DNA from 3 places in the Fischerella sp. genome. Region 2 is predicted to be linked to each of the others. Evidence: predicted binding sites of a transcription regulator. Region 2 holds the regulator's gene; each other region holds the start of a gene.
What was found. The regulator HrcA, encoded in region 2, represses chaperone genes, less so after heat shock. The targets are predictions, from matches to a motif close to TTAGCACTCNNGANTCNNGAGTGCTAA.
Positions count from the first base shown of each region.

Region 1: the regulator HrcA is predicted to act here: its motif matches at 1,807-1,833, upstream of groES (co-chaperone GroES).
Region 3: the regulator HrcA is predicted to act here: its motif matches at 2,074-2,100, upstream of groL (chaperonin GroEL).

Region 1 is NZ_JACAEU010000051.1:3,925-7,211, forward strand. Features, by position in the region: gene groL (chaperonin GroEL) at 1-1,181, opposite strand, end outside; gene groES (co-chaperone GroES) at 1,360-1,671, opposite strand; gene atpH (ATP synthase F1 subunit delta) at 1,924-2,475, opposite strand; gene HXY43_RS07605 (AEC family transporter) at 2,651-3,287, shown strand, end outside.
Region 2 is NZ_JACAEU010000065.1:4,830-8,116, reverse strand. Features, by position in the region: gene HXY43_RS09040 (SDR family oxidoreductase) at 46-870, opposite strand; partial or broken gene HXY43_RS09035 (DUF2834 domain-containing protein) at 831-1,454, opposite strand; gene hrcA (heat-inducible transcriptional repressor HrcA) at 1,451-2,542, opposite strand; gene HXY43_RS09025 (rhodanese-like domain-containing protein) at 2,970-3,287, opposite strand, start outside.
Region 3 is NZ_JACAEU010000126.1:9,030-12,316, reverse strand. Features, by position in the region: gene groL (chaperonin GroEL) at 372-2,030, opposite strand; gene HXY43_RS16780 (MraY family glycosyltransferase) at 2,252-3,287, shown strand, end outside.

The sequences.
Region 1 (3,287 bases), on a different contig from region 2:
AGGCGCAGCTTCTTGTCTTTCATTTCTGTTTCGGTCGCAGCACCCACCTTGATCACAGCTACACCACCAGCTAGTTTTGCAAGACGCTCTTGCAACTTCTCTTTGTCGTAGGAAGACTCAGTTTCATCAATTTGACGGCGAATTTGCTCAATTCGAGCCTTCACAGCTTTTTCGTTGCCTTCAGCAACAATCGTGGTGTGATCCTTGGTAATGGTGATGCGTCTAGCTCTGCCCAGCATATCTAAGTTGGCGTTTTCCAACTTCAGGCCAGCTTCTTCGGTAATCAGTTGACCGCCAGTGAGGATGGCGATGTCTTCTAGCATCGCTTTGCGGCGATCGCCAAAACCAGGAGCCTTGACAGCAGCAACATTCAGTACGCCCCGCAATCGGTTGACTACTAGAGTTGCTAAAGCTTCTTTCTCGATGTCTTCAGCAACAATCAGCATGGGCTTGCCAGCACGAGCCACTTGCTCAAGTATTGATACCAAGTCTTGTACTAAAGTAATTTTTTTATCAGTCAGCAGTATGTAAGGCTCATCGAAAACTGCTTCCATCCGTTCTGGATCGGTAACAAAGTATGGAGAGATGTAGCCTTTATCAAAGCGCATCCCTTCAGTGATTTCTAGTTCGGTGGTCATAGACTTCCCTTCTTCCAGGGAAATTACGCCTTCCTTGCCCACCTTTTCCATCGCGTTAGCAATCATCTGACCAACTTCTTCGTCATTACCAGCCGAAATGGCAGCAACTTGGGCAATGGCTTTGGAATCTTCCACCGGACGGGCATGTTCGGCAATTTTTTCTACTAGGAAGTGGGTTGCCTTATCAATTCCCCGCCTCAGGGCAATAGCGTTTGCACCTGCGGCTACGTTCCGCATTCCTTCTCGAACCATCGCGCTAGCTAGGACAACCGCCGTTGTTGTTCCATCACCAGCAACATCATTAGTTTTAGCCGCCGCTTGACGAATGAGAGAGACACCAGTGTTTTCTACATGGTCTTCTAACTCAATTTCTTTAGCAATGGTGATGCCATCATTAACAATCTGAGGAGCACCAAACTTCTTCTCTAGTACTACGTTACGACCTTTGGGGCCAAGAGTAATGGCTACTGCTTCAGACAAAATGTCCATACCCTTTTCCAAAGCACGACGAGCCTCTTCGTTGTAAATTATTTGTTTAGCCATAAATATTCCTCCTGCACAAATACGAGTACTAGGTACTGGTGATTGGGTATCGGGCAAAAATAAGTCAAAAGTTAAAAGCTAAAAGTAAAAAGAAAGAATTTTTTCTTTTACCTTTTTACTTTTTTACTTTTTACTTCTCCAGTTCCTTTGCCCTTTGCCCCACAGTCCCTAGTGCCCACTAAGTAAGCGTCGCCAGGACATCTTTTTCCGTCACTAGTACGTAATCTTCAGTACCGATTTTGATGTCCGTCCCAGCATACTTGGAATAGAGAACTTTATCGCCCACCTTCACATCTATTGTCTGACGTGAGCCATCCTCATTCCACTTGCCAGGGCCAACAGCCACAACTTCTCCAACTTGGGGTTTTTCTTTGGCAGTGTCAGGAAGGAGAATTCCACCAGGGGTCTTCTCTTCTGATTCAGCGACTTTAATAAAGACGCGATCGCCAAGTGGTTTAACTGTAGAAACGCTCAGAGATACTTTTGTCATATGCAATCCTCCAGGCGTTTATTGATAATTGATAAAGTAATTTTGAAGAGTTTATTTGTTGTCTGTTGAATTAGAAGTGTTTAACTCTCCTTACCAAAGGTTACAGTCAGAATTTACTATGCTTGGAAGGGAGGGTTAGCACTCTTTTCTTTCGATTGCTAATGTAGTTAAAAAGACAAGCAAACAGCAACTTACTTTAGGTGTGGTTTGCCGAACTATAGGAGTGTTGAAAACAAGAAATATTCTCAAGCGTTATTTCATCAAAGAATTTGCCAGCCGACGAAGTTGACCTCGGAGACTAAGATCAATCACCCGAGAGCCAACTTTAATAATTAAACCGCCAAGCAGATCCGGATCAATACGGGTTTTCAGTTCAACTTGTTTAGCCCCTGTCATCTGTTTGACTTTTTGGACGATCGCTTCTTTTTGTTCTTCTGTAAGTTCAGTGGCTGCGATCGCCTCAGCTAGCACGATCCGATTGAATTCACGCAACAAAGCTTGATACTGCTGACAAATCCCTTGTAACCACGAGATCCGGCGACGGTCTACTAAAAGCATTAAAAAATTGAGAACGTAGGGATGAACCTGGGTTGTTGTAATCTGCTGGAGTACAGTCTTCTTTGCTTCAGCCTTGATGAGCGGATTGGCTAAGAAATCATTTAACTGTTTGGATTCCTCCAGTAAGTCCAGTAAAAAGCTAACATCTTGGTTAATTCGCTCTATCAAACCGTGATTCACAGCTACAGACATCAATGCTTCGGCATAGGGTTTGACAATTTTAGTACTAATAACGCTGTGTCTCATAAATATCATCTCCCAGCGTCACATCTAGATTAAGCCAAAATAGTTAGGAAAAGCGATGATGTTGACTGGAAACATCATTTATGCTATAGCTAGCGGCTATACTACTTCAGATATAACTCTGGAATACTTATCCCCTATCAACTCGCCGCACTATGAACAGGGGTGAGGTTTTGTTATGTTTGACTCTTTATTACGGGCTTACGCTCCTTTATTTATATGGATAAGTTTAGGAATAATATTGTTTCGGTTTATACCAGCAAGTTTCTCTACACGGCTTGGTATTGTACTTTACTGGGTTGGGGTTCCACTACAATCTTTCATGTTCGGGCGTCGAACGGAACTAGGCGGGGAAACACTGCTGATTCCCTTAGTTGTTGTGGAAGCCTCGCTGCTAAGTATGGGTTTGGCACTACTGAGTTGGTGGGGATGGCAAAAGTTTAATTACTACAATGCACAAGAGCTACCCAAGCAGCAAATTTCCCTAGAGCGATCGCTTGATGCCGGAGCAGGTGCTATTTTTCAAACCGCACTCCAAGAGCAACATGTCACGCGATCGCGCTTTGGCAGCTTTATCTTAGCTGCCATGCTTGGTAATACAGGCTTTATCGGGATGACATTAGCAGACGTCCTTATCGATCCCCTTTATTTGGACTGGGCAATTATATACAACGTTTCTGGTATCATCACCTACAGTCTAGCTGTGTTCATCGCTAGCTATTTTGGACAAAGTAAAACACAACATCCTTGGTGGAATTCATTACGAGATGTTCTGACAGTTCCTAGCCAGTGGGCTTTTTTCGTTGGCTTGCTCA
Region 2 (3,287 bases):
GTTACAAATTTGTGCAATGTTGTACTTAGCAATCCCAATCAGGTTTTATTTATCCTGATTTTTGAAGATTTGTCGAGAAGCCCACTGGAATAAACCAGGAAATAACCGATTAACCGCTTGTGAAAAGTTGGCGGAACCAACGAATACTTCAGATTTCTGATCCTTGACTGCATCCCAGATGGCATTTGCCACATCTGTTGGTTTCTCCACCACAGGATTTTTCAGAATGTCTTCTATTTGTTGGCAACGGCTTTGGGTATCTTGCTCATCCTTACCTCGAATAATTGCCCGTTCCATGAAATGACTTTTAATCAAATTTGGATAAATCCCACAAACGTGAATTCTTTTCGGTTTTAATTCTGCGTGCAACGCTTCTGTTAAACCTGTAACAGCAAACTTACTTGTACAGTAAGGAACTAAGTAAGCAGTAGGCACTTTACCACCAATGGAACTTACATTGACGATTGTTCCTTTTCCTCTTTGGAGAAAATGAGGCAGAAGGGCATTAATTGTGTGGATATATCCCCAGAGATTAGTATCTATAACTTTATGCCAATCTTCCAGCGAAAACTCTTCTACTGGTGCTGATGCATAAATACCTGCATTATTCACTAGCACATCGATATAACCATAATGGTCTAACGCTTTTTCGATTAGTGCATTCACCTGTGCAGGATCTGTAACATCACAAGCAAATGTCAGTGGTGCTTTCCCACCAAGGTTTTGCAATTCCTGCGCCGCAGCTTGCAAGCGATCGCCATGACGCGCTGCAAGTACAAGGTCATATCCTTTACGGGCGAATAAAACAGCTGTTGCTTTGCCAATACCTTTAGCGATGGACGCAAGCAGAGATAAGCAAGTGGGCCAAATAACGGCACAAGTGCCACAGCCCAAAATATGAGGGGATTACTCAATCCTCGCCGCGCCATATCATTTCCAACCAAGGCAGGAAATAATAGGCAAAGTAAGATGAAATCCCAGCTCATCACATGGATAAAGCGGCTAGTTTGCCACTGTTGCACAAAATCACCCCAATCTCCTTGCCCTAAACCATAGCCAACTAAAATAGTCGTACCTATGGTTAAAACAATACCAGTCCAGCGAGAATCAAGTAGCTTGATAAGAGTATTCTTTTCGCCAGAAAATTGTGTCTTTGGTTCGCGTAGGGCTAAGTAGGGCAAAACGGCAAACGCCCCTACTGCAAAAGATACAGCCGCAAACAACCAAGCCGGAATTTTTTGTCCTCTACCATCAATAAGCATAACTGCACTGTAAATTACAGGCCAGATGCCCATGATATTGAACAATGCAATGACTAGGGGATTTATACCTTGCCATTGACCAGTAGAAAGATTTTTAATCAACTCGAATGTATCAGGTTGATTGGGAGGCGCAAACAAAAAGGCATAGGCAATAATTCCCAGCCATAGCAACCCAAAGCCAATTTTTATCATGAGGGATTTAAATAGCTCAAAGTTTCCGATAAATAATCAGCAGCAGCCGCAACAACTGCGATCGCTCCTTCATAATCGAGGCGTGTTGGGCCCAAAACCCCTACACTCCCTACTTGTACTGAACCACGACGATAGGTAGAAGAAATTAAGCTACAGTTACGTATTGGTTCGAGAGGATTTTCGGAACCAATCCTTACTGTTACCCGTGGTTTACCCACTTCTTCTGCCTCTGGCTCTTCAAATATTAATCGCCACAGTTGTTCTTGTTCTTCCTCCAACAGCTGGATGATTGTTTGCACTTGTTGTAGTTGCGAAAATTCCGGCTGACGCAAAACTTCTGCCATACCGCGAATCATGATTTGAGTAGCGCCTGGTGTGAAACTACGGCGGCTGAATTCGGTGAGGGAATTTTTCAAATATTCACCATAGTGCTGAAACTCTCGATCCAATTCGCTCCAGTCAAGGCTAGCTAACTCTAACAGACTGCGCCCCCGCAAGTGACTATTTAAAAAGTTAGAAACAATCTGCAACTCGCGATCTATTACTTCTGGATCTAGTTGTGTTTCTTTGCGTGTTGGTGGTAAATCCATTAACGCTGAATGTGTTTCATAGCTATCTGTCACCACAATCAGCATTACTTTTCCCGAGTCTATTTGCACTAATTGCAGATGTCGTAACAGCGCACTAACATTTTGTGGCATGGTTATTAAGCTGATGCAGCCACTCAAAGTTGCCAAAATTTGAGCAGCTCCTTGCAGTAAGGCTTCTAAGCTTCTATCTTCCCAGTTCAGGCGGTGTTGCAGTGCTTCTTCTACTTGTCGCGCCAAACTCTCAGAAGGCGTAATCAACTGATCGACATAAATGCGATAGCCAGAATCTGAAGGTACTCGTCCAGCAGAAGTATGCGGTTGGTAAAGTAGCCCAGCTTTTTCTAACATTCCCATCACGTTGCGAATCGTTGCTGAGCTAACACCCAAATTGAATTCTTCAACTAGGGCTTTAGAACCAACAGGCTCTGCTGTGGCAATGTAATGACGTACTGTTGCCCAAAGTATATGTTGTTGTCGATTTGTTAGCTGAACTTGCATAGCTAATATTTACCGAAGCGAAATTTTAATCAATTTTTGAAAAAAGAAAATTTTTATTGAGATAAAAACAAAAAGCGTTAATAATAGTTAAGCAAAATAGCAAATTCTTGACGTATCCAGAAATACGTAACAACAATATTGACTGTTTTACTTCTAGCCAAAGTATATTTAATATAGCTTTACAATTTCAAGCAAAGCGGATAATCAATGAAACCCTTCACAGTCTTACTTGTGTATATTTTCATAAAGATCGTGATGAAGCTGTACTGATAAATACTAATTTGCTGGGTTGCGGAAATCACGAGGTAGACAAGATAGACAAAACGTTCGCACCAGACAGAAATAGTTTAGCTTTTCTGTCTAAAGCCCTGAATTTATTTAGTCTTGAGTTTAGAGTAGCAAAAGCAATTTGATTAGTCAGTCCGAGCTAATACACAGGAATTGAAGGGTCAACTAAGGTTGAGTAGGCATCAATACCACCAGCAATATTTTTAACATTGGTGAATCCTTGAGCCATAAGCCACTGGCACATTTGGGCAGAACGAATGCCATGATGACAGATTACAAGGGTTTCAGCGTGGGGGTTTAAGCAGGTGTGGATTTCATTTGCCCAGCCAGCAAATTCACTCAGAGGAAAGTTGACAAAGCCCTCAATGCTAGCGATCGCCACTTCTTGTGGTTCGCGCACGTCCAACAGTTGAAGATCAGGCTCGGCTTTTGACAAACGCTGGGCTAGTTCTTCTAC
Region 3 (3,287 bases), on a different contig from region 2:
AAAATCAAACATTGTTGTTTTTAATTGTGTCTGCAAGTCTCATAATCTTTAGTTTAGTACAGACTTGCAGACTTTTTTAGTCTCTTCTCTCACATGTAGCGATCGCTTAAGTAAGTGCCATTCAACTGTAGGGTGCGTTAGAGCGAATGTCCGTAATGCACCCTACATTTGTGCATTTCTTTTTTGTCTAAATTCTGTAATTAGCAAGAAAATTTACACGAATTCTCCAAAAACTTGCAACTAAGAATTTCTATTTTCCTTTTACCTAGCTAACTTTTACTGGTTTGTCTCTGAATACGCAATGGTATAAAAAAACAGTTTGTCTTGGCAAGACAAACTGTATGCAAAAAGATTTTATATACAATCTAGAACTACATCATGCCCATGCCGCCCATGCCACCCATGCCCATGCCGCCCATGCCGCCCATATCGGGAGCACCACCTGCGGCTTTCTTCTCAGGCTTTTCTGCTACGACAGCTTCGGTAGTTAGAACCATAGAAGCAATAGAAGCGGCGTTTTGCAAGGCTGAACGCACGACTTTGGCGGGATCAATAATACCCGCAGCAATCATGTCTTGAAATTCACCAGTAGCAGCGTTGTAACCAATGTTGAATTCTGTAGTACGCACTTTTTCGACGATCACAGAACCTTCAACACCAGCGTTATCTGCAATTTGGCGCAAGGGTGCATCTAGCGATCGCTCAACAATACCAGCACCAATTTTTTCTTCTTCGTTGAGGCTATTTTTAATTTCATTGACTTTCGTAGCCAGGTGAATCAGCATTGTACCACCACCAGGCACAATTCCTTCTTCCACAGCGGCTTTGGTAGCGTTGAGGGCGTCTTCAATCCGCAGTTTGCGGTCTTTGAGTTCGGTTTCTGTTGCCGCACCCACTTTAATGACAGCTACACCACCAGCTAGCTTGGCGATGCGTTCTTGGAGTTTTTCTTTATCGTATTCCGAATCGGTTTCTTCCAATTGCTTGCGAATTTGGGCAATGCGCTTTTGTACGTCTGCTGTGTGCTCACCACCAGCAACGATTGTGGTGTTTTCTTTGTCAATCGTAATCCTGCGGGCAACTCCTAACATCTCCAAACTAACGGTATCCAAACTTAAACCGATTTCTTCGGAAATCAATTGTCCACCAGTAAGGATAGCAATGTCTTGCAACATCGCTTTGCGGCGATCGCCAAATCCAGGTGCTTTGATGGCGCAAACTGACAGCACACCCCGCGCTTTGTTCACAACCAAAGTTGCCAAAGCTTCGCCTTCTACATCTTCAGCGATAATCAGTAGGGGTTGACCCAAACGAGCAACTTTTTCCAAAACAGGCACTAAGTCCTGAATACTGCTGATTTTCTTATCAGTGATGAGAATCCGGGCGTTCTCAAATTCCACCGTCATCCGCTCGTTGTCGGTGATAAAGTAGGGGGAAATGTAACCTCGGTCAATTTGCATCCCTTCTACCACTTCCAATTCGGTGGTCAGGGACTTAGATTCTTCTACGGTGATGACACCGTCTTTGGTGACTTTTTCCATTGCTTCGGCAATCATGGCACCGATTTCTTCATCGTTGCCAGCGGAAACAGTCGCAACTTGGGCGATCGCGCTACCTTCAACCGGTCTTGCTACCGCCACAATTTCTTGCACTAACCTGTCAACAGTTTTTTCAATGCCGTGCCGCATCGCGACTGGATTTGCTCCAGCAGCTACGTTCTTCAAGCCTTCTTTGATCATCGCTTGTGCTAGCACTGTTGCTGTAGTGGTGCCGTCACCAGCTACTTCTTTGGTTTTGGAAGCAACTTCTTGGATGAGTTTTGCGCCAGTATTTTCGAGGGGGTCTTCTAGTTCAATTTCTTTGGCAACGGTGATACCATCGTTAACAATTTGGGGCGTACCAAATTTTTTTTCTAACAGGACGTTGCGACCTTTTGGCCCCAAAGTAATTTTCACCGCATCGGCAAGAGTGTTTATGCCTTTTTCTAACGCCCGTCGCGAATCTTCATCAAATGCAATAATCTTGGCCATAGTTCAATTTGTGTTCAGTTAGTGAGTTCTTCCATTAGACAATTTAGCACTCACAGGACAAGAGTGCTAACTCAACAATTAATAGTAAACCTGTTCACTAAAAAATTGGTAACTGATGAATGCTTGAGCAAGTTGCTCATTTTTCTGATGGTGAGAAAAAAAATGATTAGTATACACTTGATGCTGATGTTGGATAAAGGCAGTAATGGTGGAAATGGGAGATGAATATATACAGCTCCCTTGAGGCGCTTGGTATTGCTGACCCTAGCGGTTCCGGCTGGTTGGCGGTAGTTTTTACATTTTTATTAGCTTGGGCTGTGACATGGCGTTTAATTCCGGCAGTACGCAAATTTGCTTTGCGGGTGGGTTGGGCTGACCAACCAAATGCACGGCGGTTAAACCGAGAACCTTTACCTAACGCAGGGGGTTTGGCTATCTATGCAGGAGTAATAGCGGCTTTGATACTAGCAAGCCTGTTAAGACCTATTGAACTCCAAGGTGTATTGGCTCAAGTGCTAACTATTCTCTTAGGAGGTTCAATATTAGTCCTAGTAGGCTTCATTGACGACCAATTTGGCTTACCTCCTTCAGTTCGCCTACTAGTGCAAGTTCTGACGGCACTGCTGCTAGTTGGGAATGGCATTAGCATTAAAGTTACTTTTGGTACTCCCCTCGACTCGCTACTGTCAACCTTGCTAACAGTATTGTGGGTTGTGGGAATTACCAACGCCATCAACTTGATGGATGGTATGGATGGTTTGGCAGGAGGAGTTAGCTTTATCACCGCCATGAGTTTATTAGCTGTTTCGGCACAGTTTCCGAATTGGGCAGCAGCAACCCTGGTTCTGGCAGCATTAGCGGGAGCAGCGCTGGGTTTTTTGCGCCATAATTTCCACCCTTCACACATCATTATGGGTGATGCTGGAGCTTACTTTTTTGGCTATGTACTTGCTGCAACTGCTATTGTCGGTGAACTACAAGCTACTACAATTTTTTCTTTAGTACCACCTGTTTTATTTTTGCTTTTGCCAGTGCTAGACACTACCCAAGTAGTAGTGCGGCGACTTCTGGCAGGAAAAAACCCCATGAAAACTCCAGGGAAAGACCATTTACATCATCGCTTACTAGCTTGGGGTTTATCTCAGCGCCATGCAGCCTTGACTCTTTGGTCAATTGCTTTAGTTTGCAACTGGCTGGCGATGACAATCCGAGGCATGAGCCTGGTAGTAATACTTGCTACTACCTTCAGTATTATTA